2 regions of the Williamsia sp. MIQD14 genome follow, and region 2 is predicted to be linked to the other one. Evidence: riboswitches for the same ligand, from Rfam matches in the RefSeq annotation. Region 2 holds a riboswitch; the other holds the start of a gene.
What was found. Region 2 has a riboswitch for S-adenosylmethionine ahead of ACQ7HM_RS02880 (aminotransferase class V-fold PLP-dependent enzyme). Riboswitches for the same ligand answer to the same signal wherever they lie in the genome.
Positions count from the first base shown of each region.

Region 1 (15,561 bases), on a different contig from region 2:
ATCCTCGGTGCGGATGGCATCCTGACCCGCGCCGACACCCTGGATGCGCGCCGGCCTCCATGACACCGCCGGAACCGGTCGGAGAGCAGCCCGCCTGACCTGTGGACGCCCCCGATCGACTATCCGGTGGTCGCGGCCGCGAGCCGGCCGAGGCTGTCCTCGAGTTCACCCTCGCTGACGAGCGGGAACTTGATCTGCTCGAGCAGCTTCTTGTCGGTCACCTTCGACCAGTCGTAGGTGAGGCGCACGAGGGTGGAGTCGGGGCCCTGGGAGTCGAGCTCCCACAACCACTCCCACCCGGGCGGCTCGTTGCCGGCGGGCGCGGTCTTCCACGCGATCAGCTTGTCCTTGGCGAAGCCGCTGACGTGGTTGTCGGTCTTGTACTCGCCACCCATGTGGGGGCCGTCCATGTTCATGGTGAACACGTCACCGACAGCTTTGATTCGTTCGCCGTTCTCATCGCCGCGCACGAAACCCGAGCCGTCGAGTTCGAGGTGCCGCTTGGGGTTGGAGAGGATGTCGAAGACGTCCTTGGCGGATGCGTCGATGAGACGCTCGACGGTGACGCTGGTCTGATCGGTCATGAGGGGATCCTCCGGTCGACGGTGACGTACTCCACCAAACGTACGCGAGGGGGTTCCCTCGACGGCGGCGATCAGCTGTCGAATCCGATCGCGGAGCGATCAACCGTCGAATCCGATCGCGGAGCGATCAGCTGTCGAATCCGAGTCCGACCCTGTCCATGGTGCGCAGCCAGATCCCGCGGCGGCCCTGCGAGCGATCGGCGCGGGCGAACTGCCTGCGGGTGATGGTGATGCCGATCCAGCGCAGAGGTTCGGGCGGGAACGGGATGGGTCTGGTCCGCACCATCGCGAGGCGGGTGCGTTCGGTGTCGTACCCGTCGACGAGGTCGAGCGCGGTTCGGGCACCGAAATGTGATGCGCCCACACCCAATCCGGTGAATCCCAGCACCGACACGACCCGTCCGCGGATGCTGGTGTGCCAGTACGCGCAGAACCGGGAACTGGTGTCGATGGCGCCACCCCAGGCGTGGCTGATCGCGATGCCCTCGAGTTGCGGGAACATCTGTATCAGGTGTTCGGCGAGTATCGCGAACTCGTGGTCATCGGTGCTGTGGCGATCGTCGCGGTCGGATCCGTAGCGATACACCGCATCCCATCCACCGAAGAGGATGCGGTCGTCGGTGGTGAGCCGGAAGTAGTGGAAGCGGTTGCCGCCGTCGGCCAGGCCCTCCCGCCCGTCCCAGCCGATCGATGCGCGTTGCGCCTCGGTGAGCGGCGCGGTCATCAGCACGTAGTCCCACACCGGGACGGTGCCCCACCGGTTCCACCGGCGCAGGGGGCGTGCCGCGGCCGTGGCGACGATGACCTTGTTCGCGGTCACCGACCCCCGCGGTGTTTCCGCGTGCACCCCTCGGCCGCGCCGGCGCAGTCCGGTGATCTCGGTGTTCTCACAGATCACCACCCCGAGGCGTTCGGCGGCGCGCGCGAGTCCCCAGGCCAGTCTGGCCGGGTCGAGCATGATGACCGCCGGGTCGTGGGCCGCGGCCGCCACCATCGGCGACCGCACCTTGGCGCGGGCGTCGTCGGTGTCGTGAAAGGTGTTGGAGCGCCCCAGTGCGACGGCCTCGTCGACCCCCTCACGGACCGCGTCGACCTGCCAGTCGTAGTTGGCGATGTCGAGTTCGCCGGTCCGTTCTAGGTCGGCGTCGATGCCGAGGCGGTGCACCGCCTTCTCGATCTCGTCGAGCGTCTCGTCGCCCATACGCAGCAGCTCCGGCAGCTCGTCGACGAAACGCGACAGGCCGTTCGACAGTCCGTGGGTGATGCTCGCCGAACAGAATCCCCCGTTGCGTCCCGACGCCTGCTCGGCCACCCGGTCGCGGTCGACGAGGATCACCTGCCGGTCGGGGTCGGCCTCGATGGCCTGCACCGCTGCCCACAGTCCGGTGAACCCGGCGCCGATCACCAGCAGGTCGCATCGACGGTCCCCGCGCAGCGCCGGCCGCGCCTCGGGGCGCTCGGGACGGTCCAGCCAGAAGGGCCGACGGGTGGCGTCGGCGATCATGCGACGGCCACGTTCGGTGGGCTCCTCTGCCCACGCGGAGACGGTCACGCCTCCTCCCCCGCGGCGAAGATCGTTCGGTGCCAGGGCTTGCGGGCCACACCGGTGATGTCGCTCATCACGTGCTTGATCGAGAGGTACTCGTCGAGGGAGTAGGCCGACATGTCCTTGCCGAATCCCGACGCCCCGAAACCACCGTGCGGCATCTCGCTCACGATCGGGATGTGGTCGTTGATCCACACGCATCCCGCGCGGATGTCCCGTGCGGCGCGCTGCGCGCGATAGACGTCGTGTGTCCACGCCGAGGCCGCGAGCCCGTAGTCGGTGTCGTTGGCGCGTCGTATGCCGTCGTCGTCGTCATCGAAGACGCTGACGGTGAGGACCGGACCGAACACCTCGTCGCGATACACCTCTGCCTTCTCGTCGACGTCGGCGAGCAGGGTCGGCGGGTAGAAGGCGCCCGGGCCGGACGGCAGGACCCCGCCCGTCACCACCCGAACCCCCGATGCGGCTGCGCGCGACACCATCCCGGCCACCTTGTCGCGGTGGGCACGGGAGATGAGCGGGCCCATGTCGGTGGCGGGATCGGTGGGGTCGCCCATGCGGACCCGCGACATCAGTTCGCCGACACCGTCGACGAAGTCGTCGTAGAGGGGCCGGGCGACGATGGCGCGGGTCGCCGCGGTGCAGTCCTGTCCCGAGTTGATGAGAGCCCCGGCGACCGCTCCGTGGACGGCGGCGGTGAGATCGGCGTCGTCGAACACCACGAACGGCGCCTTGCCCCCGAGCTCGAGCTGGACACGCGTGCCGCGCGTCGCGGCCGCGGCCATCACCCGTCGCCCGACACCGGTCGAACCGGTGAAGGTGACCACGTCGACACCGCGGTGTCCGGCGAGGGCGGCGCCCACCTCCGCACCGGTTCCGGTGAGGACGTTGAAGACACCGTCGGGAACGCCGGCCTCGGTGGCCAGCCGCGCGAGGGTCAGGGTGGTGAGTGGCGTGAGCTCGGCCGGTTTCAGCACGACGGTGCACCCGGCGGCCAACGCGGGCATCACTTTCCACACCGCCATCCCGAGGGGGTAGTTCCACGGCGTGATGGACGCGACGACACCGACGGCCTCCCGTCGGATCGACGAGGTGTGGTCGCCGGAGTACTCGGCGGTGGCCTTTCCCTCGAGGGCCCGGGCGAGGCCGGCGAAGAAATCGGTGTTGTCGACCGCGCCCGGCAGGTCGAACTCGGTGGCGAGGCGGATCGGTTTGCCGGTCTGACTGACCTCCTGCGCTGCGAGCTCATCGGACTCGCGTTCGAGGATGGCGGCAAGTCTGCGCAGCACGGCGCTGCGACGTGCCGGGGTGGCACCTGACCACTCGTGCAGGGCGGCCCGCGCCACCGCGACCGCGTCGTCGACATCGTCGACGATGGCCAGCGCCATCTGCGCGACCGGCAGATCGGTCGCCGGGTCGACGACCGTGTGCACAGGGCCCGTCGCGACGAGGTCTCTCCCGGACACCCATCCGGCGGGCAGAGTTGGCGGCATGGGCTCGATGGTAGGTGAATTGCGACGGATTCCGCCATCAAACCGCTACCCAAACCACCGGATCAATGGTTTTTGTTGCGTCATTCGACGGAATCCGTCACCATGACGCAGTGGCCAAAGACCTCGATCACGTCTCGAAGCAGATCATCGAAGCGTTGCAGACCGACGGCCGCCGTTCCTATGCCTCGGTGGGCAAGTCGATCGGACTGTCGGAAGCAGCGGTACGCAATCGAGTCCAGAAGCTCAGTGACAGTGGGGTTCTGCAGATCGTCGCGGTGACCGATCCGTTGCAGGTGGGGTTCGCCCGGCAGGCCATGATCGGCATCCGCTGCACGGGTGACTCGGTGGCGCTGGCGAAGAACCTCGCCGAGATCCCCGAGATCGACTACGTCGTCCTCACCGCGGGCAGCTTCGACATCATGATCGAGGTGGTCTGCGAGGACGACGACGGTCTGCTGGAACTGCTCAACCGCACGGTCCGCACGCAACCGGGCGTCACCGCGACCGAGACGCTCGTCTACCTGAAACTCGTCAAACAGCAATATAACTGGGGAACCCGATGACCACCACAGCGATGCCCGTCAGCTCCTCCTCCGACGCCGCGGGTTCCGATCTCGGTGCCCGCAGCGCCCGACACCTCTGGGGCCACTTCGCCCGCCACGGCGAACACATCACTCCCCCGGTGATCACCCGCGGCGAGGGCCATCGCATCTTCGACAACCGGGGACGCAGCTACATCGACGGGCTGTCGGGCCTCTTCGTCGTGCAGGTCGGTCACGGTCGCGAGGAGCTGGCCCGGGCGGCCGCGAACCAGGCGCAGACGCTGGGGTTCTTCCCGCTGTGGTCCTATGCGACACCGCCGGCGATCGAACTCGCCGAGCGACTCGCCCACCACGCTCCCGGCGACCTCAACCGCGTCTTCTTCACCACCGGCGGTGGCGAGGCCGTCGAGAGTGCGTGGAAGCTGGCCAAGAAGTTCTTCAAGCTCCAGGGAAAGCCGTTCAAACACAAGGTGATCTCGCGGGCGGTGGCCTATCACGGCACCCCGCAGGGCGCGCTCGCCATCACCGGCATCCCGGCGATGAAGCAGGACTTCGAACCGTTGACCCCGGGCGCGTTCCGCGTGCCTAACACCAACTTCTACCGGGCCACCGAACACGCCGACGACCCGAAGGCGTTCGGACGCTGGGCCGCCGATCGCATCGCCGAGGCGATCGAGTTCGAGGGACCCGACACCGTGGCCGCGGTGTTCCTCGAGCCCGTGCAGAACGCGGGCGGCTGCTTCCCGCCGCCACCGGGCTACTTCGAGCGGGTGCGTGAGATCTGCGACGAATACGACGTGCTGCTGGTGTCGGACGAGGTGATCTGCGCCTTCGGGCGCATCGGTTCGATGTTCGCCTGCGACGACTTCGGCTACGTGCCCGACATCATCACCTGCGCCAAGGGCATGACCTCGGGGTACTCACCCATCGGCGCCATGATCGCCAGCGACCGCCTTTTCGAGCCGTTCGACGACGGCGTCACCTCCTTCGCCCACGGCTACACCTTCGGCGGGCATCCGGTCTCGGCGGCGGTGGCCCTGGCCAACCTCGACATCTTCGAGCGGGAGGGCATCACCGACAACGTCAAGAACAACGCCGGTGCCTTCCGCTCGACCCTGGAGCGGTTGCGAGATCTCCCGATCGTCGGCGACGTCCGCGGCGAGGGGTACTTCTACGGAATCGAACTGGTCAAGGACCAGGCGACCAAGGAGACGTTCACCGCCGACGAGTCCGAACGTGTCCTGCGCGGGTTCCTGTCGCACGCGCTGTTCGAGGCCGGGCTGTACTGCCGGGCCGACGACCGCGGCGATCCCGTGGTGCAGCTGGCGCCGCCGCTCATCTGCGGACAGCGCGAGTTCGACGAGATCGAGTCGATCCTGCGCGGCGTCCTCACCGAGGCCTACAGCAAGATCTGACCGGTTCACCGGGAAGATCTGACCGGTTCACCGGGAGGAGGATCCGAGAGGCGGCCGGGTCCGCACGCACAGCGGGCCGCCCACCCCGATCGGGGGTGGACGGCCACGCGGAGGACGGACCCGCCATTGCGCCTCTCGGCAGAAGGCCGCTCGTGGCGGCAAATGGGGTGGTACCCGGGGCAGTGAATCGGGCCCGTCGGGTGGTGTAACGCCATCCGGGCCGAGGATTGTTCCCGAGCCCGAAAACGGTTCCCGACATCCGTACAGTTTCGGTCTACGCCTATCGTCTGCCCCGTGACCGACCTCCGAATCCCCCGCGACGGTGCCGATCTCGCCGTCGACACCCCGACGGGGACGCGACCGATCGCCGTCTACGCCCACGGCATGTCCTCCAGCCGACAGTTCGACGACGAGAGCGGCATCTTCGACTGGACGCCCGTCGACAGTGACGACCGCGAGCTCGTGCGGTTCGACGCGCGCGGCCACGGCGCCTCGACCGGACGCCCGGTCCCGGCGGATTACATCTGGACCGCTCTCGCCGATGACCTGTTGGCCGTGATCGACGCGGTGTCGCCGAAGGAACCCGTCGACGCCATCGGGGCATCGATGGGCTCAGCAGCCATCCTCTGGGCCGTCCTGCGCGCTCCCCACCGTTTCCGGCGGCTCGTCCTGTCGCTCACTCCCACCGCCTGGGAAACACGCGCGGGCCACTCGAGCGGGTACCTGAGCACCGCGACCCTCCTCGAGAACGAGGGTCTCGAGGCCCTGTTCGCGATGGTGTCCGCCATGCCTCCGCCGCCGATCATCACCGCGGGTGGATGGTCGACCGAACCGCGTCCTCCCGCCGTCGACGTCGGGCTGTTGCCCTCGGTGATGAGAGGCGCGGCGCAGTCCGACCTGCCCGACGTCGACAGCGTCACGGGCATCACCCACCCCACGCTTCTGCTGCCGTGGGACACCGACGCAGGACACCCGGTCAGCACTGCACAGCGGCTCGCCGAACTCCTGCCCGACGCGACCCTCGAGATCGCCACCGAGCCCGACCACGTCCGACAGTGGGGAGCACGCGCCGCGCGGTTTCTCGGGGCCTGACGTCCGTCGGGGTACTTTCGACCTCGATGCCAGCCCTCAGTCGATCGTCCCGATTCCTCGCCGCCTCGGTGTCGACGGTCGCCGTGGTCGTCGCGTGCGGCACTTTCGGCGCCGCGGCACACGCCGACCCGGTGGTCCCGACACCGACCGCGGGGGCGCCGAGCACCCCGAACACCGAGAACTGCCCGTACCGCACATCCCCCGCCGCGGCCGTCGACACCTCGGAGGTACCGCCCTCGGGCCAGACGGCTCCGGCCGCGCTCCCGGTGCCCGACCCTCCGGTCGGCGGCGAGAAGCTCGGCGCATGCGGGGTCGTCACCGCGGGTGACGCCGCATCGATACCCCGCGGGATCACCTCGGCCGGCTGGCTGGTCGCCGACGCGGGAACCGGCGCCGTCCTCGCCGCCAAGGACCCGCACGGTCGATACCGCCCGGCGAGCACGATCAAGACACTGTTGGCTCTGGTCGCCCTCGACGAACTCGATCTCGACACCACCGTGACCGGCACGCGCGCCGACTACAGCATGGAGGGCGACTCCGCCGGCATCGGTCCCGACGGCCGCTACACCGTGCGACAACTGCTGCAGGGCCTGCTGATGGTGTCGGGCAACGACTGCGCCAACGCATTGGCCCGCGAACTCGGCGGCTACGAGGTGGCGGTCGGGAAGATGAACGAGATGGCGCACCGACTCGGAGCCGAGGACACCCGCGCGGCGTCACCGTCGGGACTCGACGCTCCCGGGATGAGCACCTCCCCGTACGACCTCGCGCTGATCTTCCGGGCGGCGTTGAAGAACTCGACGTTCCGCGACCTCATCTCGCACGTGAACGCGCCGTTCCCGGGCTACCCGCCACTCGCCGACGTGCCGAATGACAAACCGCATCCGGGCTACATGATGCAGACCCAGAACCGACTGCTCCTCGACGGCTATCCCGGCATCATCGGCGGGAAGACGGGGTACACCGACGATGCGCGCAAGACCTTCGTCGGCGCGGTGGAGCGTTCGGGTCGCACCCTGATCGTGGTGCAGATGTACGGACTCAACGAGGTCGACGACTCCTACTGGGATCAGGCGAAGGGACTCCTCGACCACGGGTTCGGCATCCCGACCGGCGAGTCGGTCGGACGGCTCGTCGACGAGACGACCTCCGATGCGACGTCGGACCGCTCGACCGGCCGGTCGGCGTCCGGCGAACCCCACAGCGGCGCGGTCGCCTACCCGTCGTCCGACGACGGTGCCGGCCACTCGCCGTGGACCGACCGGCTGCTGTTCGGCGGCATCGGACTCGTCGTCATCCTCGGCCTGGTCTACGCGGCGCTACGGGTCAACCGCCGATCGCGCTGAACCCGACACCTCACCGTCGGTGGCGACGTGCGCGCAACCGTGAGATCCCCAGTGCGGCCACCGCGCCCGTGAGAGCGGTTGCCGCCAGGGAGACCACCGACGGCTCGGGCCGCACGGCGACGACCGGTGCGATCGTCACCGGATCGGGCACCCGGGCGGCCTCGTACTGCGCGTTCATCGGATCGGTCGCCGCCCACGCCGTCGCGAAAAGGATGATGCGCGTGGTGAAGAAGGCGAACACCATGATGCCGATGATGGGCCCGAAGGTCGCACCGGCGGGCCCGCTGGTGACGCTCTTCAGGTAGAAGGTCGCGATGAACTTGAAGACCTCGAAGACGACCGCGGTGAGCAGTCCGGCCTTCACGGCGTTGCGGTACGGCAGCGCGATCCGCGGCAGTCGGGCGATGACCCAGGTGAAGAGCAGCGTCGAGGCGACCAACGACACCACGATCGACAACGCCCGCACGACGATGAACACGCCGGGTACGTGATCGAGCCCCACGAACTCGAGGATCGTGGTCGTCAGCCCACTCCCCGCGATCGCCGACAGGCCGAACGACACCACCAGCGCGACGAACAGTCCCAGCAGGGCACCGAGGTCACCGATCTTGGTCTTGACGAAGGTCGACGCCGGCGGCTCGGCTCCCCACTGCACGGTCAGGGCGTTGCGCAGGTTGGCCATCCACCCGAGACCGGAATAGAGGGCGAGCACCAGCCCGATCACGCCGATCGACGCCCGAGAGCTGATCGCCTGGTCCATGAGGTCCTGCAGTTGGTTGCCCATGTCGCCCTGGACCGAGTCGGCGATCTTGGTCTTCGCGTCGTCGAGGAGCCCGGGGCTGGTGGCGAAGACGAATCCCGCTGCGGCGAAACCGATCATGAGGAGCGGGAACAGCGCGAGGATGCTGAAGTAGGTCGCGCCGGCGGCGAAGAAGTCGCCCTTGGAATCCTGGTAGCGCCCACCGGCCCGCACCAGGTGGTCGAGCCAGGGATACCGCGCCCGCAGCTGTTCGAGGCGCGAGGGCCCCTTCTCGGTCGATGTCTCGTCGGTGTCGGCCATGGTCACTCCGCTCGTCGACTCCGTCTCGTGCTCACGTCATGTGCGCGGCAGGAACCCCACCTTGTCATAGGCGCTCGCGAGCGTCTGCGCGGCGACCTCACGCGCACGGTCGGCACCCCGGGCGAGGATCCCGTCGAGTTCGGCGCGATCGGACATCAGCTCGTCGACCCGTCCGCGCAGCGGTGCCACGAAATCGGCCAGGACGGTGGCGGTGTCGACCTTGAGGTCGCCGTATCCCTTGCCCTCGTATCCCGACACCAGATCGCCGATGGGCGTGCCGGTCAGTGCGGATTGGATGCTCAGCAGGTTGCTGACACCGGGCTTGTTCTCCCAGTCGAGGCGGATCTCGCGCTCGTTGTCGGTGACCGCCGAACGCACCTTCTTCGCCGACCGCTTCGGGTCGTCGAGCAGATTGATCAGGCCGGCATCGGAATCGGCCGATTTGCTCATCTTCGCCGTCGGGTTCTGCAGGTCGTAGATCTTCGCGGTCTCGGCCACGATGTGCGCCTCGGGCACCGTGAACGTCTCGCCGAACCGGGAGTTGAAGCGCTGGGCCAGGTTTCGGGTCAGTTCGAGGTGCTGACGCTGGTCCTCACCGACCGGCACCCTGTCCACTCCAAACGCGAGAATATCGGCGGCCATCAGGATCGGGTAGGTGAACAGGCCCACACCGGCGGAGTCGGTTCCCTGCTTGGCCGCCTTGTCCTTGAACTGCGTCATGCGGTTGGCCTCGCCGAAGCCGGTGATGCACGACAGCACCCACGTCAATTGCGCGATCTCGGGCACGTGGGATTGGACGTAGATCGTCGAGCGGTCCGGATCGACCCCGACGGCGAGCATCTGCGCCACGCTGAGCAGCGTGCGCTCCCGCAGGGCCGCGGGGTCGTGTGGCGCGGTGATCGCGTGCATGTCGGGGATGAAGTAGAACGCCTCGAAATCGTCCTGCAGAGCCACCCACTGCCGCACCGCACCCAGGTAGTTGCCCAGGTGGAAGGAGTCACTGGTGGGCTGGATACCGGAGAGGACGCGTTCGGTGCTGCTCATGAGGGGCATTGTTTCATCCGGCCTCAAGCGAATTCGACGGTGACCGGTGCGTGGTCGGACCAGCGTCGGTCGTAGGCCTCGGCACGCTCGACGCGGGTGTCGCGCGCCCGCCGCGCCAACGCCGGGTTGGTCAGGTGGTAGTCGATCCGCCAGCCCGAGTCGTTGTCGAACGCCTTGCCGCGCCACGACCACCACGAATAGGGACCGGGCTCGTCACCGACGAGCGCGCGGGTCACATCGACCCAGGAGCGCTCGAGCAGTCCCCCGATCCAGGCGCGTTCCTCGGGGAGGAATCCGGGACTGCGCTGATTGGTCTTCCACGCCTTGAGATCGAGCTCGGCGTGCGCGATGTTCCAGTCACCACCGACCACGACCCCGCGCCGCCGCCGCGACAGCGTCTCGAGGTGGGCACCGAACTCGTCGAGGAAGCGGAACTTCTCGTCACGCTTCGGTCCGTCGGAGGCGCCCTTCGGCAGATACAACGACCCCACCGTCAGCGCCGGGAAGTCGCCGTCGGAGGCGACGTCGATCTCGAGGTAGCGGCCGGTGCCGTCGAACTCCTCGCTGCCGAAGCCGATGCGCACGGCGTCGGGCGCGACGGTGCCGAGGACCCCGACGCCCGCATGACCTTTCACCGACGACTCCGTCATCGACAACGTCCAGCCCGCGTCGAGGGCCGGTGCGAGCGCCTCGACCGCCTGCTCGCGGGAGGCGCGGATCTCCTGCAGGAGCACGAACCGGCGTCCCGTGGGCGCACCCAGCCAGGGCAGGATCCCCGGGTTGTCGGGGTTGCGTTCCTTCACCGCGGCGCGGATCCCGTTGACGTTGACGGAGGTGATGGTGAGAGGCACGCGGCGAGTGTAGCCACGGGTGCCGACATCATCCGACGGCGGTGATCTCCTGCGCCGCAAGCGGCTTCGCATCGTCGAGATCACCCTGACGCCCTGCGTGGGTGTCGGGGGTCGTCACGGCGTCGGAGCGCCGCTGCGCCAGCAGCGTCACCCCGAGGACCACGAGGCCGGCCGCGGCGAGCGCCGCGCCGAGCAGCGACGGGGCGCGATAGCCGTACCCGGCGCTGATCACCAGTCCACCGAGCCACGCGCCGCCGGCGTTGGCGATGTTGAGTGCCGAGTGGTTCAACGCGGCGGCCAGGGTCTGGGCGTCGTCGGCGACGTCCATGAGGCGCGTCTGCAGCGCGGGGACCAGCGCCGAACCGGTGACCCCGACCGCGAACACCAACGGGAGCGCGGCCCACACGGTCCCGGCGACCACGGCGAACACGACGAGGCTGGCCAGGATGGCCACGAGGCCCGCGACCATGGTGCCGATCACCGATCTGTCGGCGAGAGCACCGCCGACGACGTTGCCGACCACCATGCCGATGCCGAAGAGCATCAGGGCGAACGGGACGAGGCCACCGGGCAGACCGGACACATCGGTCAGCGTGGTGTGGATGTAGGTGTAGAAGGCGAACATCCCACCGAAACCGACGACGCCGATGAGCAGGGTGAACCACACCTGCGGGCGGGCCAGGGCGCCGAGCTCGGTGGCGGGGTTGCTCGCGGTCATACCCGTCAGCGACGGCAGGTACCGCAGCAGCGAACCGATGGTGGCGAGGCCGATGACGACGACCACGCCGAACGCGGTACGCCATCCGAACGCCTCACCGAGCCAGGTGGCGGCCGGGACCCCGACGACGTTGGCGACGCTCAGTCCCAGCATCACCTGGCCGACCGCCTTGGCGCGGCTCCCCGGCCCCGCGAGGTGTGCCGCCACCAGAGCGGCGACACCGAAGTAGGCCCCGTGCGGCAGGCCCGCGACGAAGCGGGCGGCCATGAGGGTGCCGTACGTCGGCGCGAGCACGGTCGCGGCGTTGCCGACGGTGAACGCCACCATCAGCGTGATCAACAGGGCACGCCGCGACATCCGCGCGGTCGCCGCGGCGATGAGGGGTGCGCCCACGACGACGCCGAGTGCATAGGCGGAGATCACGTGCCCGGCCGTGGGCTCGGAGATCTGCAACGAGTCGGCGATGCTCGGCAGCAACCCCATCGACACGAATTCGGTCGTGCCGATACCGAAGCCACCCAGAGCCAGCGCGAGGATCGCGTTGCGGCGGGCGGTGGTGGACACGGGCATGGAGAAACCTCTCGCGGTGGAACCAGGGAGGCGCACACCGATGGGCGCCGGGAGACGGCGGCGATCGCTCGCCGCGCACAGAAGACCTCAACGTCATGAGGTCGGGAAAAGATTCCGCGCACACGGTACGCGACGGCGATTCTTTCGAATCTTCCTGCGCGGGATCCTTTCGGGACGAAATCGGCGATGTTATATCCTTGACGCCAGGTCATGAGTGTCAGCGTCAAGCCCCGGCTCGCTGATCGGCAACCCTCCAACCGCGGTGGGGTGCTCCGGGTGAAAGACCAGGTTGTGGCGTCCGCCAGTGGCGGCGCTCCACAGCAAGCGCGGGTCCGATGGTCGGACCCCATGGGGCATCGAAGCCCCCCGACCGAAAGAGAGCTGTACCCAATGTCTGACCTCCCGTACGACGGCACCGTCGAGTCCGAGGACCCCGCCCTCCACTGGGCCTTCGAGACCAAGCAGATCCACGCCGGCCAGACCGCGGACGCGGCCACGTCGGCACGTGCGCTGCCGATCTACCAGACCACCTCCTACACCTTCCGCGACACCCAACACGCCGCCGACCTCTTCGGACTCGCGGAGCCGGGCAACATCTACACCCGGATCATGAATCCGACGCAGGATGCCGTCGAGCAGCGCATCGCGGCGTTGGAGGGCGGCGTCGCGGCGCTGCTGGTGGCCTCGGGGCAGGCCGCCGAGACGTACGCGATCCTGAACGTCGTCGAGACCGGCGGACACGTCGTGTCCAGCCCGCGGCTCTACGGCGGCACCTACAACCTCTTCCACTACACGCTGCCGAAGTTCGGCATCGAGGTCACCTTCGTCGACGACCCGGAAGACCTCGATTCGTGGCGCGCCGCGGTCAGGCCCACCACGCGCGCGTTCTACGGCGAGACGATCTCGAACCCCAACAACGAGATCCTGGACCTTCCCGGTATCTCCGGCGTCGCGCACGAGAACGGGGTCCCGCTCATCGTCGACAACACCGTCGCGACCCCCTACCTGATCCAGCCGCTGAAGCACGGCGCCGACATCGTCGTGCACTCGGCGACCAAGTACCTCGGTGGCCACGGAACCGCGGTCGGTGGCGTCATCGTCGATGGCGGGACCTTCGACTGGCGGGGTCAGCGCGACGGGGTCGATCTCTTTCCCGGTTTCACAACACCCGACGCGAGCTACCACGGCGCGGTGTTCGCCGACCTCGGCGCTCCGGCCTACGCGCTCAAGGCCCGCGTGCAGTGGTTGCGTGACACGGGTGCGGCGATCTCGCCGTTCAACGCGTTCCTGATCTCGCAGGGCATCGAGACCCTGAGCCTGCGGATCGAGCGGCACGTCGAGAACGCGCAGAAGGTGGCGCAGTTCCTCGAGGGTCATGCTCAGGTCGAGTCGGTGGCCTACGCCGGTCTGCAGTCGTCACGCTGGTACGACCGCGGTCAGCAGCTCGCCCCGAAGGGTCAGGGCGCCATCGTGGCGTTCGAGATCGCCGGCGGCGTGGACGCGGGCAAGCGCTTCGTCGACGCGCTGACACTGCACAGCCATGTCGCCAACATCGGAGACGTCCGCTCGCTGATCATCCACCCGGCGTCGACCACGCACTCGCAGCTGGCTCCCGAGGAGCAACTCGCAGCCGGTGTGTCCCCGGGACTGGTGCGCCTCGCGGTGGGTATCGAGGGGATCGACGACATCATCGCCGACCTCGAGACAGGATTCCGGGCGGCGAACTGATCGTGACCACCGAACCACGGACGCCCACCATCACCGCTGGGGTCTCTGCACCGCCCGACTGGGAGACCCTCCCCGACGGGGAGATGACCTATGCGTCCGTGGGGTCGGTGGACCTCGACAACGGTGGCCGGATCGACGACGTGACCCTGGCGTTCCAACGCTGGGGCACGTTGTCGCCGGCGCGCGACAACGTCGTGCTGACACTGCATGCACTCACCGGCGACTCCCATGTGGTCGGCGCGCCCGGTCCCGGGCACCCGCTGCCCGGGTGGTGGGACGGTCTCATCGGTCCCGGCTGCGCGGTCGACACCGACGAGTGGTGCGTGATCTCGGCCAACGTCCTGGGTGGTTGCGGCGGGTCGACCGGTCCGTCGTCGCCGGGCCCCGACGGGTCGCCCTGGGGCTCGGATTTCCCGCACATCACCGTGCTCGACCAGGTGCGTGCCGAGGTGGCCCTCATCGACGCGCTCGACATCGGTTCGGTGGCAGCGGTTCTCGGCGGTTCGATGGGTGGGGCGCGGTCGCTCGAGTGGCTCATCGGCTTCCCCGAGCGGGTTCGCAGCGGACTGGTGTTGGCTGTGGGGCCGCGGGCGACGGCGGATCAGATCGGCACGCAGACGACCCAGATCGCGGCCATCACGTCCGACCCGAACTGGCAGGGCGGCGACTACCACGGCACCGGGGCGAGCCCGGTCGCCGGCCTCGGTATCGCCCGTCGGATCGCGCACATGACGTACCGGTCGGAGATAGAACTCGATCAGCGTTTCGCCAATGACGCACAGGGAGAAGAGATCCCGCTCTCCGGTGGCCGCTACGCCGTGCAGAGCTACCTCGAGCACCAGGCCGACAAGCTCTCCGCACGCTTCGACCCCGGCAGCTACGTGGTCCTCAGCGAGGTGCTCAACCACCACGACGTCGGCCGCAACCGCGGTGGCACCGAGGCCGCGCTGCGCAGTTGCGACGTACCGGTGATCGTGGGCGGGATCTCGTCGGATCGGTTGTATCCCTTGCGGACCCAGGCCGAGATCGCCGACCTCATGCCCGGTTGTGTCGGCGGTCTGCAGGTCATCCAGTCCGACAGCGGACACGACGGCTTCCTCACCGAGTTCGACGCGATCGCCGACCTGCTCAAGCGGACGATGGACCTCGCCCGCGGCTGATCGTCGACGCGAGGCGTCGGCGGGTGTCAGGGTGCGGGCGTCACCGTCGGTGTGACGATGCCGGGTGCGGGAGTTGCACGCGGTGTCGGGATCGCGATGAACGGGTACGGCGTGAGCGACCGGGGATCCGACGGGACCACCGGCGACAGCAGCGGCGGTGAGGTCTGGGGACCCGACGGCTGCCCCGACAGGTCCGGCGTCAGTGGCGGGCTGGTCGCGCTGATGGTCGACGTCGGACCCGAGTCCGCCGGCGTGGGCAGCTCCGTGGTCGCCCACGGACGTTCCTGACGTCGCTCCGCCCCGCCGTTCGGGTATCCCAGTGTCGGCGATGTCGTGGTGGTGGGCAGATCGGCGGTCGGCGGTGCAACGGTCGATCGAGTGGGCGTCGGGTCGCTCGGCGTACCGGGTGCGG
Region 1 is NZ_JBPFDG010000002.1:172,107-187,667, forward strand. It holds gene ACQ7HM_RS08305 (Zn-dependent hydrolase) at 1-25, shown strand, start outside; gene ACQ7HM_RS08310 (SRPBCC family protein) at 120-584, opposite strand; gene ACQ7HM_RS08315 (NAD(P)/FAD-dependent oxidoreductase) at 712-2,136, opposite strand; gene ACQ7HM_RS08320 (aminobutyraldehyde dehydrogenase) at 2,133-3,623, opposite strand; gene ACQ7HM_RS08325 (Lrp/AsnC family transcriptional regulator) at 3,734-4,186, shown strand; gene ACQ7HM_RS08330 (aspartate aminotransferase family protein) at 4,183-5,580, shown strand; gene ACQ7HM_RS08335 (alpha/beta fold hydrolase) at 5,875-6,672, shown strand; gene ACQ7HM_RS08340 (serine hydrolase) at 6,699-8,018, shown strand; gene yhjD (inner membrane protein YhjD) at 8,029-9,078, opposite strand; gene trpS (tryptophan--tRNA ligase) at 9,115-10,122, opposite strand; gene ACQ7HM_RS08355 (exodeoxyribonuclease III) at 10,146-10,973, opposite strand; gene ACQ7HM_RS08360 (MFS transporter) at 11,002-12,261, opposite strand; SAM riboswitch class IV at 12,468-12,594, shown strand; gene ACQ7HM_RS08365 (bifunctional o-acetylhomoserine/o-acetylserine sulfhydrylase) at 12,652-13,989, shown strand; gene metX (homoserine O-acetyltransferase MetX) at 13,986-15,149, shown strand; gene ACQ7HM_RS08375 (hypothetical protein) at 15,176-15,561, opposite strand, start outside.
Region 1: linked by a shared signal. The riboswitch ahead of ACQ7HM_RS08365 (bifunctional o-acetylhomoserine/o-acetylserine sulfhydrylase) and the one ahead of ACQ7HM_RS02880 (aminotransferase class V-fold PLP-dependent enzyme) in region 2 are both predicted to bind S-adenosylmethionine.

Region 2 (15,561 bases):
GCGGCCCCGTCTTGATCGGCAACATCAACGAGTACTTCAAGACGATCCGCTCGCCGTTCGTTCCGCCGAAGCCGGCTCCTAGGCCTGCTCCGACGCGCTGACACCACTGCTCGTCGAACGAACACCCCGCTGAACTGAGATGGTCAGCGGGGTGTTTTCGTCACAGTCAGTTCCATACCGTCGGCCACGACGCTGAGCCGATGGTCGCTGTCCCCGCCGATGGCGACCGAGACATGCGGCCGTGGGTCGAACACGAGGTCGTCGACGGCCAGGATGAGTCGTTCGGTGGGTTCGGTCGCGCCGACGGCGATGATCCATCGGCGCACCACCCGGCGTCGGATCGCCGCGGGCAGTGCGGCGAGCACCGCGCGGTCGAGACCGTCCCCGTCACCCGACTCGACGTCGGCGGCGAGCGCGTCGAGCACCTCGGCGTCCTCGCGGAGGCGGCGTGCGGTGCGCGCCAGCGCGGGGGCGACTCCGCCGCCGAGGATGTCCTCGAGCAGCGGTAGCACCTCGGCGCGTAGTCGCGCGCGGACGAAGCGCGGATCGGTGTTGTGGGGGTCGTGCCACGGGTCGACGCCGAGTTCGGCGCAGGCGGCGTGCGTGGTCGAGCGGCGGACGCCGAGGAGCGGACGACCCCAGGGCGATGCCCAGGCGACCATGCCCGCGATCGAGCGGGGGCCCGAACCGCGTCCGAGGCCGAGCAGCACCGTCTCGGCCTGATCGTCGAGGGTGTGCGCCACCAGCACCGGCAGGCCGTCGCGTTCGGCGTCGAGAGCGTCGTAGCGGGCGCGCCGTGCCGCACCCTCGGGACCGCCACGATCGGGCACCGACACCCCGATCACCCGCGCCCGAGCGCCGAGCGCTCGCGCCTGCTCGGCGGCACGATCGGCCGCCACACGCGAATCGCGCTGCAGCCCATGATCGACGACGAGTGCGGTGACGGTCAGACCCGCTCGGACCGCGCCCGCGGTCAGCGCCAGGGAGTCGGCGCCACCGGAGAGACCGACACAGACCTCGTCGCCGATCGGGTGGCTGTCCGCGAGATCGGTGACGGCACCGGCGATCTCGCGGACCGGGCTCACAGGACCCGGTCGATCCATCGTCTCGGCTCGTCGATCTCGTCGGGGAGCGGCATGGTGTCCGGCCCGGTCCAGATCGCGTTGAAGCGCGCCATGCCGACCGTCGCGACGACCTCGTCGGTGAACGCCTTGCCCCGGATGTACTGCGCCAGTTTGGCATCCATGCCGATGAGCGAACGCAGCAGCTTCTGCAGCGGGTTCTGCGGGCGTTTGCGTCGTTGGTCGAAGGCCGCGCGGATGCGTTCCACGGTGGGCACGTGCCCCGGGCCGACGGCGTCCATCACGTGATCGGCGTGTCCCTCGAGGAGGGTCCCCAGCATCATCAGGCGGGTGAAGGCGTCGTATTGCTCGGGCGTCTGTAGCAGCTGCATCGCACCGAGAACACCCTTCTCCCTGGGCTTCTCAGACTTGAGGGCCGCCGAGATCCGCGCGACCATCTCGCCGCCCGACTCACCGTTGTCGGCGCTGATGAGCGCGATGTTGTCGAGCATGTAGCCGCGCAGCCACGGGTTGGCCGAGAACTGGACCCGGTGGGTGACCTCGTGCAGACACACCCACAGCCGGAAGTCCGACGGCACCACCTTCAGCGACCGTTCGACGGCGATGATGTTGGGTGTCACCAACATCAGCACACCGTCGTCGCCGGTGCGCGGGTCCGGGGAGAACGGGTCGTACTGGCCCAGGATCGCCCCCGACAGCAGCGCGAGCAGACCACCGGCCTGCACCCCGCCGAGACGGCCGGTGATGTTCAGGCCGCCCGGCGATCCGGGCTGCCCACCGCCGAGCATCGACGACATCGATCGGGCGGCGGCGTCGATCCACTGACCGCGGTCGAGCACCGACGCGGCCGGGACGGGCAGTCCGTCGGCGAGGCCGGTCACTTCGCGCACCGGGCTCTCGGCGGCAACGGCGGCCGAGGCGAGCTCCGACCGTGCCGCCTCGAGGGTGTAGCGCGTGGTCAGCGGGCCGGGGCGGGCGATGCGGCGACCGATCCCCGCGGCCACGCCCCAGTCGATCTGCGCGCCGGGTGACGACTCGGGGGTGGTCATCGGCACCCGCAGTCACGCAGGCGGGTCACGACGGCGTCGAGGGCCGGGCGGGCCCGGTTCGCGTCGGTCCCGTTGGACAGCAGGGCGAAGGTGAGCACGCGGTTCTCCCGGGTCTGGACGATGCCGGCGAGGGTGTTCACGTCGGTGAGGCTGCCGGTCTTGGCCTTGATCCACCCGGCACCCGACCGGGCGCCGTTGCCGAAACGGTCGGCCAGCGTGCCGGTGGCGCCGGAGATGGGGAGCATCTCGACGAGCGGTCGCAGCTTCTCGTTGCCGCTGCCGGCCGCCGCGCGCAGGATGCCGTCGAGCACCGCGGCGGAGAGCCGGTCGCGGACCGACAGTCCGTTGGTGTCGCTCAGCGAGACCCCGGCGGTGTCGAGTCCGGCCGAGGCCAGCGTCGACTGCACCGCCGCGACGCCGCCGTCGAGGCTCGACTGACCGCCGGTGGCCTGGGCGACCTCGATGGCGATGGTCTCGGCGAGGACGTCGTCGGAGTCGACGAGCATGTCACGCAGGCGGGTCTCGAGCGGCGCCGATCGCACCGACGCGATCTGGCGCGCACCGGCCGGGGCGGTCGCCTCGGTGACCGCGCTGCTCGGCACGCCGAGATCGTCGGCCAACGCCTTGCCGGCGGCGAGGGCGGGCGTCGCGCTGCGCGGCGAGTACAGCGCGGTCGGGTCGATGCGGCCCGAATCGGCCATCACCGACTCGATCGGCGCGATGCTGCCGCCGGCGATGTCGGCGGTCTCCCAGGACGGCGCGAACGACGTCCCGGTGTACAGGCTGGTGTCCACGGCGACCGAGGTGACCCGGACGCCGGAGCGCTGGACCTGGGCGGCGAGGTCGGCGATGCGTGCGGCGTCGGTGAAGAAACTGGGGGTGCCGTCGGGCTGCACCGACAACGTCGGGTCGCCGCCGCCGACGAGCACCACCTGACCGCCCGAGCCCACCACGACCGAGGTGGTGATCTGCTTGTCGAGCGGCAGGGTGAGCAGTGCGGCGGCCGCGGTGAGGACCTTCGTGGTGGAGGCGGGGATGAACGACCGCTGTGGCGACGCCGACCACAGGACCTGGCCGGTGAGTGCATCGGAGATCTGGCCGCCGAGGTCACCGAGGGCCGGGTCGGACGCGGCCGACGCGATCTGCGCGGTGATACCGGCGCCGGTGGGTTCGGGGGCGTTCGCCGCGACCGGCACCACCACGGGCGCGACCGTGACCAGCGCGGGGCGCGTCGGGACGTCGGCGGACGACGTGGTCTCGCCGGAGTCGACCGACAGCGCGACCACGACGACCACCGCTGCGACGACCACCACGGCCAGCAGCGGGATCACCGTCCACCAGACGTTGCCGCGCCTGCCCGCTCGTGCGTTCACACAACTCCTCATCGCATCTCGCGGTCGGCACCGCTCCCCGCGGCCGATCCCGCCCTCGCCACACCTGCGACCAACAGTATCGTTGTCGACGTTTGCAGACGCCGGTCCACAGTGGGCCGGGGTCCGCGCGCAGCGCAATCCGCCGGAACCGACCGGCGATCCCCACCGGAGAGGACACCAGTCGTGGAGTTCGACGTCACCATCGAGATCCCCAAGGGCGCACGCAACAAGTACGAGGTCGATCACGAGACCGGCAAGGTCTACCTCGATCGCTACCTCTACACCGCGTTCGGCTACCCCGCGGACTACGGCTACATCGACAACACCCTGGGTGAGGACGGCGACCCGCTCGACGCGCTCGTGCTGCTGCCCGAATCGGTCTACCCCGGTGTGATCGTGCGTTCACGCATCGTCGGCATGTACCGGATGTCGGATGAGGCCGGCGGCGACGACAAGCTGCTCGCCGTGCCCGCCAAGGACGTCCGCTGGGATCACATCCAGGACATCGGCGACGTCTCGAAGTACGAGCTCGACGCCATCTCCCACTTCTTCGAGCACTACAAGGACCTCGAGCCGGGCAAGGAGGTCACCCCCGGTGGCTGGACCGGTCGGGCCGACGCCGAGAAGATCGCCGAGGAGGCGATCGCGCGTCTCGCCGACGCACCCGACCACGCGAACGATCCCTCGCGCGGCTGACGGCGTTCGGCACATACGACACGACCCCGGCGGTGACGCACCGCCGGGGTCGTGTCGTGTGAGGGTGTGGTCGCTCAGGCCTCGTGTCGACCGGAGTGATCGGTCCCGCCCAGGGGCGGCACGTTGTCCGCACCCGGCGCACGGCCCACCTCGTGACGGCCCGGGCCACCGGTGTTCGCCTCGTGGCGACCGTGGTCGACGGCCGGTGTCGCGGCGGCCACCGACGCGGCCGGTGATACCTCGACCGGCCCGGAATCGTCGTCGACCGCCTTGGCGTCGGCGAGATCCTGTGCGGCGGCCTGCGATCCGGAACCCGAGCGCAGTGGCACCTCTTTCCAGGTGAACACCGCGATCAGCGCGATGATCGACATCAGCGACACCGACAGGAACACCAGGTCCATCGAATCGGCGAAGCCGTCCTTGATGGGCGCGGCGATCGCACCCGGCAGCTTGGCGATGATCGAGGTGTCGTTGAGGACACCACCCGAGGCGCCTGCGTTGCCCGACGCGAGGCCCTGACCGAACTGCGCGACCGACGGGTCGGAACTGGCGGCGGCCTGCGTGATGCCCTGACGGAACTCCGCCGACGGCGCCGCCTTCTCGATCTGGTCGGAGATGTTCGGCCCCATGGCCGAGAACAGCACCGAGAAGAACACGGCCACACCGAGCGTGCCGCCGATCTGACGGAAGAACGTCGCCGACGACGTCGAGATGCCCATGTCCTTGGCGGGCAACACGTTCTGCATCGCCAGGGTCAGCGGCTGCATCAGGTTGCCGAGACCGAAGCCGAGGAAGAACGCCATCACCATGACCAGCCACAGCGGTGTCTCGACGCTGACGTAGTGCATCAGGAAGGTGACCACCGTGATCAGCACGACGCCGATCATCGGGAAGATCTTGTAGCGACCGGTCCGCGAGATCGTCTGACCGGAGATGATGGACGCGCTCATGAGGCCGACCACCATCGGCAGCAGCTGCAGGCCGGCGACGGTCGGGCTCGACCCGCGGATCACCTGGAAGTACTGCGGGAGAATCGAGATCGCGCCGAACATGACGGCACCGATGACCACCGAGATGACGATGCCCTGGCTGAAGATGCGGTTCTTGAAGACCCGCAACGGGATGATGGCGGCCTCGCCCATGGCCTTCTCGACCGAGATGAACGCGGCGATGCCGACGACACCGATGATGTAGCAGACGACGGTCTTGTAGTCGCCCCAACCCCATTCGCGACCCTGCTCGGCGGCGATCAGCAGCGGCACCACGCCGATGGCGAGAGCCAGTGCGCCCCACCAGTCCAGCCGGCGACGCTCACCCTTGATCTGGTTGTAGTCGAGGACCTTGAACACCACGACGAGCGCGATGAGACCGATCGGCACGTTGACGAGGAACACCCAACGCCAGCCGGTGATGAACAGGATGCTGTCCTGGCCGGCGAACAGGCCACCGAGCACCGGGCCGAGCACGCTGGAGGTACCGAAGACGGCGAGGAAGTAGCCCTGGTACTTGGCACGTTCCCGCGGCGGCACGATGTCGCCGATGATGGTCAGCGCCAACGAGAACAGACCACCGGCGCCGAGTCCCTGCAGGGCGCGGTATCCCGCGAGTTCGTACATCGAGGTGGCCGTGGAACACAGCAGCGAACCGATGATGAACAGCGTGATCGCGGTCATGAAGAACGGCTTGCGGCCGTACATGTCGGAGAGCTTGCCGTAGAGCGGGGTGACGATCGTGGAGGTGATCAGGTAGGCGGTGGTGACCCACGCCTGCAGTGAATACCCCTGGAGGTCGTCGGCGATCGTGCGGATCGCGGTGGAGACGATCGTCTGGTCGAGCGCGGCGAGGAACATGCCGATCATCAGTCCACCCATGATGGTGAGGATCTGACGATGGCTCAGGCCACCGGGATCGGTGGCGTCGGCTGCGCCCGCCTTCGGCGTGGCGCCGGAGATGGCTGCGTCGTGACTCATCGTGATGCCTTTTCGTGTCGTGACCGTGCAGCGAGATCGTCTGTCGTGTCGTGAATGTCGGAATCGGTGGTGCTGTGCGTCGGGGCGTCGGCGTGTGAACCCACGGTGATGATGTGATCATCATCGACCCGACCTGCGAAGTGTTCTGCCGCATCGACGAAACGCGTCATGAGGGTCGCGAGATTCCCGATGTCGGAGTCGGAGAAGTCGCCGAGCATCGAATCCATCCCGTGCATCCGGTGCGTTCGGACCGCCTCGACCTGGCGACGCCCGGAGTCGGTGAGGACCAGGATCGTGGCGCGGCCGTCGCGGGAGTCCGCCTCCCGCCGCACGTACCCCAGACCGACGAGCGACGCGATGTGCCTGCTGACCGTGGAGGGGTCGGCGAACAACCGCTCGGCGAGTTCACCGGAGCGCAGTGGACCGACGGCGAGCTCGAACAGGCACTGGAACGCCGCGGTCTCCACCGTGCCGTCGGGTGTCCTGAGCTTGGTGACGACGAGTCGCTCGCGGATACGGGCCCACCGGCCGAGCACCGCGATGAGCTCGTCCACGTTCTCCGGACGGGACATACTTCTCACCTCGAAAGAGTTTCATGCCGCAACTACTTGAACGATGCAAGTATGCCCACGGCCGGCCGAGCGCGCAAACTCCCCGACCGGCGCCTGGTGGTCGAGAAGTAATCTGGTCCCTCGTGACCGACTCCCCCGCCCCCGATTCCCGTGCCGCGTTCACCGCGATGCCCGATCTCGCCCTGCGCAGCCTCGGCGGCGCCGTCGTCGCCAGCACCGACGCCCTGTTCGCCGAGGCGGAGAACCTGATCGTCCCGGCGGCGTCGGAGTACCGGCCTGCGACCTTCGGGCACGTGGGTCAGATCTACGACGGGTGGGAGACACGACGACGCCGCCCCGGCGGGTTCGCGCCGGACGACGCCTCCGCGGTCGATCGGGCCGTCGTGCGGCTCGGCGTACCCGGCGTCATCCACGGCGTCGTCGTGGACACCTCCTGGTTCGTGGGCAACTACCCGCCGACCGTGTCGGTGGAGGCCGCCGTCGTCACCGGCTTCCCGCCGGCCCACGAGGTCGTCGATGCGGAGTGGCAGACCATCGTCGAGCGCCAACCGGTCGCCGGGGACTCGGCCAACCCGTTCGAGGTCACCTCCCGCGACCGGTTCACCCACGTGCGGCTGTCGATCTATCCCGACGGCGGTGTCGCCCGCCTGCGTGTCCACGGACGCGGCGTCCCCGATCCGCAGTTCCTCGACCACGGGCCCTTCGATCTCGCCGCACTCGAGAACGGCGCGCGGATCAGCGCCTGCTCGAACATGTTCTACGGCTCGCCGAACAACCTGCTCATGCCCGGCCGCGCGCGGTCGATGGGCGAGGGCTGGGAGACCTCGCGACGTCGCGACGACGGCAACGACTGGGTCGAGATCGACCTCGCCGCACAGGGTGTCGTCTCGCTCGTCGAACTCGACACCAGCTGGTTCCTGGGCAACGCGCCCGGGGAGGCGAGTGTGCACGGACGTGACGGCGTCGACGGCGAGTGGTTCGAGATCCTCCCCCGCACGCCGCTGCAGCCCGACACCCGACACCGCTTCACCGTCGACGTCGATCGACCGATGACGCAGGCGCGCATGGACATCCACCCCGACGGCGGCATGGCGCGGTTGCGACTGTCGGGCACCGTCACCGACACCGGACGCGCCGACCTGCACCGCCGCTGGGAGCGCGGCGAGAACTGACCGGCTGGTTTCGCACGGATCGGCGTCGTTCGCATGGATGCTGACCCGTCGCACGTCCGATGACTGTTCGCATGCTGTCGGCAGCATGCGAACGGTGCGCGGGCGTGCGAACGGTCAGGTCAGGCGCGGGTGGTGAGTTCGCGCAGGGCCGCCGCGAGACGATCGACGTCGTCGGACCCGGTGCCGACGCCGATGCTGACCCGCACCGCGCCCTCGGGGTGGCCGAGATGGCGCAGCAACGGGTGGGCGCAGAAGCGACCGTCGCGTACCCCGATGCCGTGGGCGTCGTTGAGGTATTCGGCCACCGCGCGCGGTGAGTGACCGGCGACGGTGAAGGCGGCGATGCCGACGCGGTCGCGGCGCTCGGACCAGATCGACAGACGCTCCACACCGTCGATCGCGTCGAGTGCCTCCTCGAGCCGCGTGCGCAGCGCATGCTCGTGCAGTCCGATCCGCTCGAACCCGAGGTCGGTGATCGCGGTGCACGCCGCGGCGATCGCGATGGCGCCCAGCACGTTCGGGGTACCTGCCTCGTGCCGCGCGGGTCCGCTACGCCACGCCACCTCGTTCTCGCCCTCCGACTCATCGGTCGAGGGGACGTCGGCGGTCGCTCCACCGCCGGCGAGGTAGGGCTCCGCGGCGTCGAGCCAGTCGCCACGACCGACGAGCACGCCGCATCCGAACGGCGCGTACAGCTTGTGCCCGGAGAACACGAGGTAGTCGATGCCGTGGCCCGCGACGGTGATCGCGCGATGCGGGGCGAGTTGGGCGGCGTCGACGAGGATCCGGGCGCCGGCGTCGTGGGCGATGTCGGCCAACCGGGACAGCGGCAGCACCTCGCCGGTCACGTTCGACGCCCCCGTGATCGCCAGCAGCGCGGCCGGTGCGCGGTGCAGTTCGTCGGTCAGGGCCGCGAGCGTCTCGGCGAGAGTGGGCCGACACGTGACGACGCGGCACCTTCGGTCCAGCTCCGGCTTCGCCGTCGTGTCCGCCCCGGAACGCCGCCACGGCAACAGGTTCGCGTGGTGCTCGATGTCGAGGACGACCGTGTCGCCCGGCACGGCGCGCGACAGAAGGTTGATCGCATCGGTGGTGTTGCGGGTGAACACGACGTGGTCGTCGGTGCGCGCCCGCACGAAATCGCCGACGACGGTTCGGGCGTTCTCGTAGCGGGCGGTGGTGAGTTGCGACAGATGGCCCGCGCCGCGGTGGACGCTGGCGTACTGCGGCAGTGCGGCCGCGATCTCGGTGGCGACAGCGGCCAACGCGGGCGCACTGGCCGCGTAGTCGCCGTTGACGTAGCGCACACGCCCCGCCGCGCACTCGACGGTCTCGTCGGCCCCGACGACGTCGGCGATGGGGAAGACCGTCGCGAGTGCGGCGGCGGGGGTGATGTCGATGACAGACATGGTGGTCCTCGTTCTCGTCAGAGGACTCCGTCTCGCCGGAGTCCGCGCTTGCACACGTCCACCTCGGACGCGCACCTGGTCGTCACCCGGAGCACCCCACCGCGGTTGGAGGGTTGCCGGTCAGCAAGCCGGGGCTGTGCGCTGACACTCATGACCTGGCGAGAAGGGTGACCGTTCCGGCCACGCGGTGTCAATCCGACTGTGGCGCGCGACACATCGCGCCGACCCACCGACACCGGCGTCGTGGGCGGAATTGCGGTCACGGTGATCGCAACGCCCGCGGGTAGCGTTGAGGTCGTGTCCTTCCACCTGTCCCGCCCGCACGGTTCGGTGCACGCGGGCACCCCGGTGGCGCGGTTCGCCGACGCCGCCGATGCCGTGGCCGCGATCACCCGGGGCCGTCGCGACGGTGCCCCGATCGCCGTGGTCGGGGCCCTCGCCTTCGACGAGGCGGCTCCCGACGCGTTGACGGCCGTCGACACCCTCACCCACCGCGCCCCCGATTCCGGGGCCGCCCTGACGCACGCCGTCGAGATCTCCCTCACCGCGACGGTTCCGACTCCCGATGTCCACGTCGCGCGCGTGGCCGCCGTCATCGACGCGATCGTCTCGGGCGCCGCGGACAAGGTCGTGCTCGCCCGCTGCGTCGAGATGCTCGCCGCCGAGCCCGTCGACATCGACGCGGTCGTGGCGGCATTGGCCGCGGGCAACCACGAACACAACGCCTTCCGGGTCGATCTCTCGGCCGCGGGCGGCGATTTCGAGGGGCGCACGCTGGTGGGGGCGAGCCCGGAGTCATTGGTGCACAAGACCGGTGACCGTGTCACGTGCCGTCCGTATGCGGGGTCGGCGCCGCGGTCGAGTGATCCGGAGATCGACGCCGCCCGCGCGGCCGCACTGCTCGACTCGGCGAAGGACCGCCACGAACACCGGATCGTCGTCGACTACCTGACGTCGGTGCTGCGACCGCTGTGCACGACGCTGTCGGTGCCCGACGAACCGATCCTGTTGAGCACGGGCGAGATGTGGCATCTCGCGACGCCCATCTCCGGTGTGCTGCGCGAGCCGGAGATGACGTCGTTGGATCTCGCGCTCCGGCTGCACCCGACCCCGGCCATCTGCGGGACCCCGACTGCCGCGGCACGCGATCTCATCACCGCCACCGAGGAGCCCCGCGACTTCTACGCCGGCGCCGTCGGCTGGTGCGACACCGCCGGCGACGGCGAGTGGATGGTCAGCATCCGCTGCGCCGAGATCGCCGCCGACCGACGGACCATCCGCGCGTGGTCGGGGGGAGGCGTTGTCGCGCAATCCGATCCCGACGCCGAACTCGCCGAGACCACCGCCAAGTTCGCCACCGTCCTGCGGGCCCTGCGCTGTCCCGACCTTCTGGCCTGAACGGACGGCGCGCGCGACGTCGATGTCAGAGCAGACGCGTGAGCATCGCGTCACGAATCGCCGGCCGTCCGGCGCACACCGCACAGAACAGTGCCTCCCGAACGAGACGCGACGCCGTCGACCGAGCCAGGGCCGAACGACTGCCCGTTGCTGCCGCGACCGCCGTGGCCAGGCGCATCGCGAGTTCGTTCGCCTCCGCGCGATGTCGATACAGCGCTTCCGCGTCATTCAGTGAGGTGTCGAGACGATCGCGCACACCGATGAGCGCACGGTGGCCCGCCGTAGCCCGCTCGGCGAACTCCGGATTCGTCGCGGCCAACGCATCGAACTCTCGTAGTGCAGACGCACAGATCCCCAGGGCCAGAGACGCATTCATCCGGATCCTGAGATTGGCGCTGCGCGGTCGCTCGCCCGCGGGAACGCTGGTGACCTCCGCAGCATCGTCGACGTGCACGTCGTCCCAAGCGAGTGTCACGGTGTTGCTCGCCTGCGCAGCAACGAGATCGAGATCGGTGGCGACGATCCCGTCGACCTCGTCGGGACGCTCGATCAGGAACATGCGAGCCTCGTCGGCCTGCTCATCATGAGCCCAGACGCCGATCAGGCCCATGATCGTCCATCCGGTCACGAACGCCGACGACCCGGACAGGACCCATCCGGCCTCGCTGCGACGCGCAGCGAGGGTCGCGCCATGTGATCCCAGACCGGCATAGCTGACACCGGCGATCACCTCACCCGACGCGAGCGCGGAGGCCAGGTCATCACGCCCGGCCCGTCGCACCGCGACCGCGACGCCGTGGTGCTGCGCCCACACGAAACCCGTGGCGAGACAACCGGAGATGATGGTCTCCGCCACCTCGGCCAGGTGCCACCACTCGTCCCCGAGTGCCGCACCGAACAGGCCCGAGGAGGCCAGCGCCGCCAGGTGCGAGGACGGGATCGAGCCCGAGGCATCGACCTCGTCCGCCATCGGGGCGAGTCGCGCCTCCGTGACGGCTCGCGCAGCGCTCACGATGCTCGACATGCCCGCGATGATAGCCAGGTCAGCCGGGTTTGGCCTCGGCGAGGCGGCGGGCGTGGCGGCGGTTGCGCAGCCAGCCGATCCCGACGAACAGCAGGGCGGCGACACCCACGACGAGCGCGCCGTAGAGCAGCAGACGGGCGCCCACGGTCGCACCGACGAAGTACCCGATCACCCCGACGGAGATGACCCAGATCAGTCCGCCGATGATGTTGGCCACGAGGTAGATCTTGACCGGCATGCGGGACATGCCCGCGACGAACGGGGTCAGCGTGCGGACGTACCCGATCCAGCGGGCGCCGATCACCGTCGGGATGCCGCGACGTTGCACGGCCTGCGCGACCCGGTCCCAGCGTCCCGGACCGATCTGCCGACCCAGCCGCGACACCCTAATCCGCGGACCGAAGTGGCGCCCGAGCGTGAAACCCGTTGCGTCACCGCAGATCGCCGCGACACACGCCCCGGCGATGAGCCAGGCGATGTTGGTCTCTCCCACCGCGGCCGCGACACCCCCGGCGAGCAACGCGGTCTCGCCGGGCAGGATGAGGCCGAGCAGTGCCGCGGTCTCGGTGTAGACCAGCGACCACACCAGGAGGTACACCACCCACGGCGGAGTGGTCTCGATGACGCCGATGACCCAGTCGACAACCGATTGCATCGCCGGGTCCCGATTCCTTCTACAGAGCCCGGTCGAGGTCGGCGAGCAGGTCCTCGACACCCTCGAGGCCCACCGACAGGCGAACGACGCCGTCGGACAGCCCGATCGCGGCCCTGCCCTCGGGTCCCATCGCGCGGTGGGTGGTGGTGGCCGGGTGGGTGATGAGCGACTTGGAGTCGCCCAGATTGTTCGAGATGTCGATGATCTGCAACCCGTCGAGCACCTCGAAGGCCCGCGCCTTGCCGCCGATCCCGGACGGGTCGCTGAGCTCGAAGGTGACGACGGTGCCACCTCCGGTCATCTGCTCTCGAGCGAGCTCGTACTGCGGATGTGATGGCAGGAACGGGTATTTGACCCACTTGACGCGCGGATCGTCCTCAAGGAACTGTGCGATCCGCAACGCGGAGGCCACTGATGCGTCGACACGCAGCCGCAGCGTCTCCATGCCCTTGAGCAACGTCCAGGCGTTGAACGGGCTCATCGCCGGTCCGGTGTGTCGCATCAGCGTCTGCACGGGCCCGTCGATGTACTCCTTGGTGCCCAGCACCGCACCGCCCATCACCCGGCCCTGGCCGTCGATGTGTTTGGTGCCCGAGTACACGATGACGTCGGCGCCGAGATCGTGACCGCGCTGCAGCAGCGGCGTGGCGAAGACGTTGTCCAACACCACCTGTGCGCCCGCGGCGTGCGCCATCTGCGACACCCGCGCGACGTCGACGAGCGACTGCATCGGGTTCGACGGTGTCTCGAAGAACACCGCCGTCGTCGGCACCGACAGCGCCTGTTCCCACTGGTCGAGGTCCTCACCGTCGACGAAGACGGTCTCGACACCCCAGCGGGGCAGGATCTCGTTGCACACCACGAAGCACGAGCCGAACAGGCTGCGTCCGGCCACGAGTCGGTCGCCCGCCTTGAGCAGCGCGCCGAGGGAGACGAACACCGCCGCCATGCCGCTGGCGGTCGCGAAGCACGCCTCCGACCCCTCGAGCAGGCGCAGTCGTTCCTGGAACATGGCGACCGTCGGGTTGCCGTAGCGGGAGTAGACGAACCGCTCGTCCTCACCGGTGAAGGCACGTTCGGCGGCGGCCGCCGAGGAGTAGACGTAGCCGGAGTTGAGGAACATCGCCTCCGAGGTCTCGGAGAACTGCGACCGCATCAACCCACCGCGCACACCGATGGTCTCCGGCGAGACACCCTCGGGGAGAGGTGAACCCCCGCCGATCACCGTCGAGCGCCTGTCACGACCGACGACCCGTCACGACTGGCGCCACGGCAGGCCCTGGGCCTTCCAGCCCACGACGCCGCGTTGGCCGTCGGGGCCCAGACCGCCCTCGAAGCCCTCGGAGATGTTGTACGCCTGCGCGATCCCGTCGGCGGTCGCGGCCTCGGCGGCACCCACCGAGCGCTGGCCCGACCGGCACAGGAACAGGACCTGCTGATCGTCGGAGACGCCGGCATCACGCAACTGCTCGACGAAGTGCGGGTTGCGCTGCCCGTCGGGGAAACCGACCCACTCGATCAGCACGACCTGCTTGCCGATCTCGGACAGCTCGGGGATGCCCACGTAGGACCACTCGGCACGGGTCCGGACGTCGACGAGCACCGCGTCGGCATCGGAACGGAGGATGTCCCAGGCCTGCTGGGGGGTCACGTCACCTGCATAGCTCACCGGAGAAGCGTTGCACACCTCGCACCCGCTGCGCATCCGGGCATCGACCCCGGTTCGGCGCCGGTCGGGTCACGGACCCTTCGCGCCGCAGACCTTCCAGTCCTCGCTCGCCTTCACCAGGGTGATCGGCAGCACCGCGTCCTTCGGGTTCTTGGTGTAGCGCCAGTGCATGTTGGCCGTCGCCGAGGAACCGGTGACCGCGGTCTCGGTGATGTCGGTGATGGTGATGTTGCCGTGTTCGGTACGCGATGCCTGGCCGGCCTGCTCGAACGCCGCGTCCGTGGGGAACGACGGTTGCAGCAGGTCGGCGGGGCAGCTCAGCGAGCGGAACTGCTCGTAGTTCACCGCGTTCTTGGCCGTGTAGTAGTCGTTGATCGCGCGCGTGACCTTGGCGCTCTCGGTGAGGCGCTCCGAACCCGGCTTGATCACGTGGAACAGCGCGATGGTGCCCACCGCGAGGAGCACGATCACGACCGCCACCAGGAACGGCCACGCCGCCTTCCACCCGGGGTCGTCGGACGCGCCGGGGTCGAGGGACGGCGAGGGGGTGTCGGTCGAGGCCATGGCAGCGATCCTATCGACGCCGCGAGATGGGCGGATTTGCCCGGATCGGACGCACCTGCCACTGTGGAGGTGAGGCTATCCTTAGGAGATCAAATGTCCCACCGCCGCGTGCTCGTCCCGTTCGTCGCCATGGTCACCGCCGTCGGCCTGGCCGTCGGGCTCGGCGCCTGCTCGGCACCCGACGACTCCGCCGCCTCGAGCAGCTCGGTCGCCGCCGAGCCGAACGCGCTGCCGGTCACCATCGACCACCGCTACGGCGACACCACCATCGACGCCACCGCCGCCCGCATCGCGACACTGGGCCCCGGCGACGGCGACACCCTCCTCGCCCTGGGGATCACGCCGACCACGATGGTGCCGTTCTCCGACCCCACCGAGAAGACCGTGATCGCCCCCTGGAACGAGAAGATGCTCGAGGGCAAGGAGCCGGTCGTCCTCGGGCAGGGCTCCCAGGACCTCTCCTCGGCCATCCCGAAGGCGCTGGCCACCGATCCCGACCTGATCCTCGCGGTCAACAACGCGGTGACCCGCTCCCAGTACGACAACCTCGCGAAGGTCGCCCCGACCGTGGTGCGGCCCGGGCAGTACGAGGACTGGACGGTGCCGTGGACGGCGTCGACCACCGAGATCGGTCGCGCGGTGGGCAAGCCGGCGGAGACCGCGAAGCTCATCGGCGACACCCAGAAGGGGTTCGCCGACGCCAAGGCCGCGAACCCCCAGCTCGCCGGCCGCACCGGCGCCGTGGTGATCGGCTCGGCCGGCGGGGGCGTGAGCATCTACAGCCCCGGCGACGGTCGCGGCCAGATGCTCACGAACCTGGGCCTCGAGTTCCCGGCGTCGCTGCAGCCGAGCATCACCAACGGATTCTACGGCTCGATCTCGGATGAGAACCTCGGCCTCCTCGGCGGTCTCGACAAGCTGGTCGTCG
Region 2 is NZ_JBPFDG010000001.1:647,033-662,593, forward strand. It holds gene ACQ7HM_RS02840 (hypothetical protein) at 1-101, shown strand, start outside; gene tilS (tRNA lysidine(34) synthetase TilS) at 144-1,103, opposite strand; gene ACQ7HM_RS02850 (zinc-dependent metalloprotease) at 1,082-2,131, opposite strand; gene dacB (D-alanyl-D-alanine carboxypeptidase/D-alanyl-D-alanine endopeptidase) at 2,128-3,504, opposite strand; gene ACQ7HM_RS02860 (inorganic diphosphatase) at 3,688-4,200, shown strand; gene ACQ7HM_RS02865 (MDR family MFS transporter) at 4,275-6,170, opposite strand; gene ACQ7HM_RS02870 (MarR family winged helix-turn-helix transcriptional regulator) at 6,167-6,742, opposite strand; gene alc (allantoicase) at 6,910-7,914, shown strand; gene ACQ7HM_RS02880 (aminotransferase class V-fold PLP-dependent enzyme) at 8,034-9,323, opposite strand; SAM riboswitch class IV at 9,363-9,479, opposite strand; gene ACQ7HM_RS02885 (isochorismate synthase) at 9,621-10,721, shown strand; gene ACQ7HM_RS02890 (acyl-CoA dehydrogenase family protein) at 10,747-11,745, opposite strand; gene ACQ7HM_RS02895 (DedA family protein) at 11,765-12,400, opposite strand; gene ACQ7HM_RS02900 (O-succinylhomoserine sulfhydrylase) at 12,420-13,625, opposite strand; gene ACQ7HM_RS02905 (rhodanese-like domain-containing protein) at 13,656-14,069, opposite strand; gene ACQ7HM_RS02910 (Rv0361 family membrane protein) at 14,139-14,633, opposite strand; gene ACQ7HM_RS02915 (ABC transporter substrate-binding protein) at 14,727-15,561, shown strand, end outside.